2 regions of the Verrucosispora sp. CNZ293 genome follow, and region 1 is predicted to be linked to the other one. Evidence: predicted binding sites of a transcription regulator. Region 1 holds the regulator's gene; the other holds the start of a gene.
What was found. The regulator HspR, encoded in region 1, represses chaperone genes until heat shock. The targets are predictions, from matches to a motif close to TTGAGTNNNNNNNACTCAA.
Positions count from the first base shown of each region.

Region 1 (3,405 bases):
CTGGCCATGGCCTTCTACCTGCCGGTGGTGACCGCACTGCTCGCCGGGGTCGGGGTGGTCAAGGGTGGCGCGGCCCTCGGGGTAGCGGTGCTCACGGTGGTCGTGGTGCTTGTCGTCGCGCTCCGCTTCGGCAACCTCGTCTCCCGGACGATGGCGGCCGACAATCCCGAGGCACTGCTGCTCGGCGTGCTCGGACTCACCCTGCTGGTCGCCGGGTTGGCCGCGAAGTTGCAGGTGTCGGCGGCGGTGGGCGCGTTCCTGGTCGGCATCGCGCTCTCCGGGCCGGTCGCCCACCACGCCACCGAGTTGCTGACTCCCGTGCGCGACCTCTTCGCCGCCGTGTTCTTCGTCTTCTTCGGGCTCGCCACCGACCCGGGGCACATTCCGCCGGTACTGCTGCCCGCGCTGCTGCTCGCGGTGGCCACCATGGCGACCAAGACGCTTACCGGCTATCTGGCCGCCCGGCGGGTCGGCATCGCCGAACCGGGTCGCTGGCGTGCCGGCCTGGCGCTGGTACCCCGGGGCGAGTTCTCCATAGTCATCGCCGGGATCGCGGTAGCCTCCGGCAGTGTCTCGCCGAAACTGGCGGCGCTCGCCGCGACGTACGTCCTGATCACGGTCGTCACCGGGTCGATGCTCGCCCGGCTGCCCGACCTCGCCTGGTTCAAGGGGTGGCTACGGACGCGGGCGGCGGCCCAGCGGGCCCGGATTGCCGCCGCGTCGAACCGGGCGTGAGCGTCGGACCTGCCGATTCGGCCGGCCGGAGGACCCTCGCCGACCAAGAGATGCCGAATTGCTTCCCGCAGGGTCTACCGGTACTCACCAGTACCGCGTTAACGTGTCGCCCCAGCAGCCAGGGTTCGCGGTGGGCGTACGGCCCCCGCGGGCGAGAGCGGAAGGTTGGCCGGTGAGCGTGCAGGAGTCAGCGTTCCACGGCTTCGCCAACCCCGTCGACCCGACCCCGGCGGAGTTGCGAGCGTGGGCTTATCACCCCGATTCAGTCCCGTTGACGTCGATGCCGCCCGACTGGGACCTGCTGGTCTCCGGTGACCGGCTGGTGATGACGCTGTTCGAGCTCGCCATGGACACCCGCTGTCCGGCTCGTCGGTTCGCGCTGCACTGCCTCTACATCTACGCCGCCGACGGAATCCGGACGAACTTCCGGGCCCACCCGAAGCGTCGCTTCCGCAAGCTCGTCGACCAGGCCGAGCGCAACGGTGACGAGATGATGCGCACCTGGGCGCACAACAGTCGGGTACTGCTGACCCGGCCGGAGCTGTTCGTGTACCGGGAATGGTGTGAGGGCGGCCTGGTCCGGGAGAACCGCCGGCTCTGAACGGCCGAACGGGCCGGGACCCCCCGTGGCTCCCGGCCCGCACGTCGGCGGCTCGTCAGCGCGACCCGCCCCGCTCGCGACGGTGCTGCTCGCTGCGTACCTGGCCGGCACCACGACCGACCCGTGGGCTGTCCGTGGCGACCTGATCACCCCGGCCGCTGAGCCGGCCGGCCCTGATCTGGTCCGAGAACCGTCCCTTGGTGAGCCGGTCGAACCGGTGCCGGACGTTCTCAGCCAGGTCGTCGAGGCGGTGCTCCGTCTCCTCCGCCACCTTCCTCGCCGATTCCGTCATGGCTCCCCCCGCCAGATCGGAGTCCGGATTGAGATGGTTTAGACCTGATTCCTGAAGGCTAATCGAGACAACCCGTCCACCGCTCGGGTTTGCCGAAAATGCGAACCGGCCAGACGCCGGAAGCAGGAAGGGGTGTGGCCCCAGCTCTCGGGGCCACACCCACAGGTCACCGCGGCGCGTCAGCGCCCGGGGCTACGCCGGGGACGCCAGACCACCAGGGCGGTCGAGGTCTGGCTGGTGGGGACGAGATCACGGCCGGGAAAGCGGGCCAGCGACTCCAGCTCGGCCATCCGGCGGTACGCGGCGTCGAGTTCCGCCTCCAACTGGGCGACCCGCTGCTGCGCCTGCTCCAGCAGTCGCTCCAGCCCGATGATCCGCTTGATCCCGGCGAGGTTCACGCCGTCGTCCTGGCTGAGCCGCTGCACCTCGCGCAGCAGCACCACGTCCCGGACGCTGTACCGCCGCCCGCCGCCGGCCGCCCGACCGGCCTGCACCAGGCCGAGCCGGTCGTACTGGCGCAGCGTCTGCGGATGCATGCCCGCCATCCGCGCCGCAACCGAGATCATCAGCACCTTGGCCTCGTATGCCGGGTCATCCGAGCCGACGAACCCGTCCATCCCGCTCACCTCCGCACCGCTTCACCGATCAACCGAATCGACGCACCCGCGCGTCGAGATGTTCCCGGGCCGCCGGCGAGGTCTGCTCGGCGAACGTCTCCAGAGCGGCCCGTGCCTCGTCCGAGACCCGCGCCGGCACCACCACGTCGAGGGTGACCAGCAGGTCGCCGCTCTGCCCGTCCCGGCGGCTGACGCCCTTTCCCCGGGCCCGCAGGATGCGACCGCTCGGCGTACCCGGCGGCACCCGCAGGGTCACCGCGCCGTCCAGGGTCGGTACCCGCAGATCGGTGCCGAGGACGGCTTCCGCGAACGTGATCGGGACGGTCAGGGTGAGGTCGTCGCCGGTACGCCCGAAGACCTCGTCCGGCCGGACCTTCACGTGCACGAACAGATCACCCGCCGGACCGCCGCGCTCGCCCGGCTCGCCTCGGCCGGCCAGCCGGATCCGCTGGCCGTCGGCCACCCCGGCGGGGAAGCGGACGTTGAGCGTACGGGTCTTGGTGACCCCGCCGGTGCCCTGGCACTCCGGGCACTTCTCGTCGACCACCGTGCCCACGCCCTGGCAGTTGCGGCAGGGCTCGGAGAAGCTGAACGCCCCCTGGTTCCGGTTGGTGACCCCGGCGCCGTGGCAGACCGGGCAGGTGCGGGGCACCGTCCCGGGCTTGGCACCGTTGCCGTGGCAGGTGTCGCAGACACCCGGCGCCCGCAGCGTCAGCGGCAGGGTCACGCCGCGTACCGCGTCGTCGAAGTCGAGCGCCACCTCTGTCTCGACATCGCGTCCCCGGGCCGGACCAGGCGCGCCGCCGGCCCCTCCGCCACCCGAGAAGATCGAGCTGAACAGGTCGGAGATGTTGCCACCGGCGAACCGGCCGCCACCTGGCTGCGCGCCGCCGAACAGATCGGAGACGTCGAACGGGACGCCGCCCGGCTGGCCGGGCTGGCGGGCCCCGCGCCGGAACGCGCCGGAGCCGAACAGCGAGCGCATCTCGTCGTACTCGCGGCGCTTCGCGTCGTCGCCGAGCACCGCGTACGCCTCGGACACCGCCTTGAAGCGTTCCTCGGCCTTGGCGTCGCCGGGGTTGTGGTCCGGGTGCGACTCGCGGGCCAGCTTGCGGTACGCCTTCTTGATCTCATCAGCCGGAGCGGCCTTCGCCACGCCC
Region 1 is NZ_PEFR01000001.1:4,632,172-4,635,576, forward strand. It holds gene CLT74_RS21160 (cation:proton antiporter) at 1-735, shown strand, start outside; gene CLT74_RS21165 (hypothetical protein) at 908-1,336, shown strand; gene CLT74_RS21170 (hypothetical protein) at 1,392-1,628, opposite strand; gene CLT74_RS21175 (heat shock protein transcriptional repressor HspR) at 1,808-2,245, opposite strand; gene dnaJ (molecular chaperone DnaJ) at 2,274-3,405, opposite strand, start outside.

Region 2 (3,405 bases), 2.5 Mb from region 1:
CCTTCCATGCTCGTCGCCTCGATGAACAACACGTCGCCCCCGGCGCCGGTGACCGCCAGTCCGGTGGCCACGCCCGGTGTCGCGGTGCGTTCCGCCGATTCCGGCGTGTGCTTCGGCCGGCCCAGGTAGCGGACCAGGTCGTCGGCGCCGACGCGGACCGGCGTCGGGTCGTCGGCCAGGGCCACTGCCACCTTCCGCATGACCTTCGCCAGGGCACGTTCCAGCTGCCGTACGCCGGCCTCCCGGGTGTACTCCCCGGCGACGCGGGCCAGCGCCTCGGCGTCCACGTCGACCTCGTCGGCGGTCAGCCCGGCCCGCTCCCGCTGGCGCGGCAGCAGGTGGTCGCGGGCGATAGCCACCTTCTCGTCCTCGGTGTACCCGTCCAGGGTGACCAGTTCCATCCGGTCCAGCAGCGGGCCGGGGATGGCCTCCACCACGTTTGCGGTGGCCAGGAACAGCACATCGGACAGGTCGAGGTCGACCTCCAGATAGTGGTCCCGGAAGGTGTGGTTCTGGGCCGGGTCGAGCACCTCCAGCAGGGCTGCGGCCGGGTCACCGGCGTACCCCACGGAGACCTTGTCGACCTCGTCGAGCAGCACCACCGGGTTCATCGAGCCCGCCTCACGCAGCGCCCGGACGATGCGGCCGGGCAGCGCGCCCACGTAGGTGCGCCGGTGTCCCCGGATCTCGGCCTCGTCACGAATTCCGCCGAGCGACACCCGGACGAACCTGCGGCCGAGCGCGTGCGCGACCGACTCGCCGAGGCTGGTCTTGCCGACGCCGGGCGGACCCGCGAGGGCCAGCACGGCACCGGAGCCGCGACCGCCGATCACGCCGAGGTCACGTTCGGCCCGCCTGTTGCGCACCGCCAGGTACTCCAGGATGCGGTCCTTGACGTCGGCCAGGCCGGCGTGGTCGGCGTCGAGCACGGCCCGCGCCGCGGCCAGGTCCGTGTTGTCCTCGGTACGCGTGCTCCACGGCATCTCCAGCACCGTGTCGAGCCAGGTACGGATCCAACCCGCCTCCGGCGAGGCGTCGCTGGCCCGCTCCAGCTTGCCGACCTCGCGCAGCGCCGCCTCGCGCACCTTCTCGGGCAGGTCTGCGGCCTCGACGCGGGCCCGGTAGTCGGCCGATCCGTCCGGGGCGTCCTCGCCGAGTTCCTTTCGGATCGCGGCCAGTTGCTGACGCAGCAGGAACTCCCGCTGCGACTTCTCCAGCCCCTCGCGGACGTCGGAGTTGATCTGTTCGGTGACCTCCTGCTCGGCGAGGTGGTCCTTGACCCAGCCGACGAGCAGTTCCAGCCGGGCGGTGACGTCCGGCGCGGCGAGCAGTTCGGTCTTCTGCGCCAGGGTCAGCCAGGGCGCGTAGCCGGCCGAGTCGGCCAGTTCGGAGAGGTCGGTCATCCGCTCCACCGCGTCGATGACCTGCCACGCGCCGCGTTGCTGAAGCACCGAGGTCACCAGGGCGCGGTACTCGCGGGCCAGTTCCCGTGCCTTGCCGGCCGGGGCGGGCTCGTCGATCTCGGTCGCCTCGACCCAGAGCGCCGCGCCAGGCCCGGGCACCCCGGAGCCGATGCGGGCCCGGGCGAGACCACGGATCACGGCGGCGGGCTCGCCGCTGGGTAGCCGCCCCACCTTCTCGATGGTGGCGATCACGCCGACGGAGCCGTACTCGCCGTCGAGGCGGGGCACGGCGAGCAGCGTACGGTCACCTGTGGCGCGGGCCGCGTCGACCGCGGCCTGGGTGGTCGGGTCGAGGGTCACCGGGATGACCATGCCGGGCAGCAGTACGGCGTCGGTCAGTGGAAGTACCGGAAGAGTTGACATCGAACACCTGCTATCGCATTGAGTTGAGCGTGTCTGGCTCAAGTCGCGGTGGACTCCAGATGTTCCTCGGTGTGACCCAGCACACCGCGCACCGACACCGGGGCGACGTTCCACCCCCGCGCCGCTCGACCACACCCATGCCCAGCAGATCCAAAATCGGGATTTCGATGCCACGCAAAACGCGAACCGCCGCATGGCGCGCTTTTGTTGCGCAATTGGCGGACGATCAGTCAAACTTTGAGCACACCCCGTCAGACACAGGGAGTAATCGACGATGGCCAAACAAGTAATCACGGTGCTGACTGACGACCTCGACGGCGGAAAGGCCGACCGCACGGTCGAGTTCAGCCTGGATGGCGTCGCGTACACCATCGACGTTTCCGACGAGAACGCGGGTGTCCTCCGCAAGGCGTTGGATCCGTTTATCAATGCCGGCCGACGCCTCGGGCGTGGCGCCGTCGACACTGGCCGTAACCCGCGTCGCAGCACCGGTTCGGGCACTCCCGGAATGAACCGTGAGCAGAACCGCGCGGTCCGCGAATGGGCCGTCCGGAACGGCTACAAGATTTCCGAGCGGGGTCGGATCCCGGTTGAGGTGGTCGAGGCGTACAAGAACCGCTGAGCAGCGGGAATGTCACTCCGGCGCGGTTAGGGCCGCCGTCACGGCACGGTTACATCGACTTTCCGACATGCTACGGGGCCGCCCGGAATTCCGGGCGGCCCCGCGTGTTCGGCATCAGCCTACGGCCTCAGCCCTCGGCGTCAGTTGACCTCAATACGCACCGCGTCGAAGGCGGGGGTCTGGTTGGCCCGCTCCGACATCGGGATGCGGTGCGAACCGTCGCCGGCCCAGACCGCGCACTGTGCGGTACCGGAGTCCGGCAGACCCGGAACCTGGATGGTCACCTCGTCCGGCTGGGAACCGCCGCCGCCGTCCTCGGTGGCGACGAAGAAGGCCGGCACCGGCTCAGGCGCGGGCGCCTCGTTCGTGTTGTTCAGCATCCGGCAGGCGGTGTGGAAGTGGCCACGGGTCAGGCCCTCCCCGTTGAGCAGCGAGCTTTCCAGGTAGTAGCCACCCTGGCCGGCCGGCAGGAACCGGTCCCGGACGAGGTTGCGGGTGCTGACCCGGATCGAGAAGCCCTCGTTGCGGTTGATCTGCTGCGGGAAGTCGGTGATCAACAGCGACGGGTTGTTGGCTGCGGCGCCGACCTCACCGAAGGCGGTGCTGATGCAACGGTTGCCGTTCTGGAAACCGTCGTGCCGCTGGAGCTGGCTGTTGTCGCAGTTGTTCGCCAGCACGTCGAGGCCGTTGTTGTTGTTGCCGCCGTTGTTACCGCCGTTGTCGTTGCCGCCGCCGTTGTTGTTGCCGTCGTCGCCGCCGTTGTCACCGTCGCCGTCGTTGCCGCCGCCGTTGTTGTTCTCGACCGGCTGCACCTGGCAGGTGGCGAGGTTGGCGAGACCGCGCGGCCGGGGGCCGAACCGGTCGATGGCGATCGTGATCCGGTCGAGGGTCGCCCGACGCTTGCTGGCCAGCGGGTTGAGGATGGCGTTGCGGATGAACCCCTGGCCGCGGTTGCCC
Region 2 is NZ_PEFR01000001.1:2,113,496-2,116,900, forward strand. It holds gene lon (endopeptidase La) at 1-1,826, opposite strand, end outside; gene CLT74_RS09680 (histone-like nucleoid-structuring protein Lsr2) at 2,101-2,448, shown strand; gene CLT74_RS09685 (hypothetical protein) at 2,589-3,405, opposite strand, start outside.
Region 2: a site for HspR is predicted at 1,850-1,868, ahead of lon (endopeptidase La). Genes of this name have one in related genera too.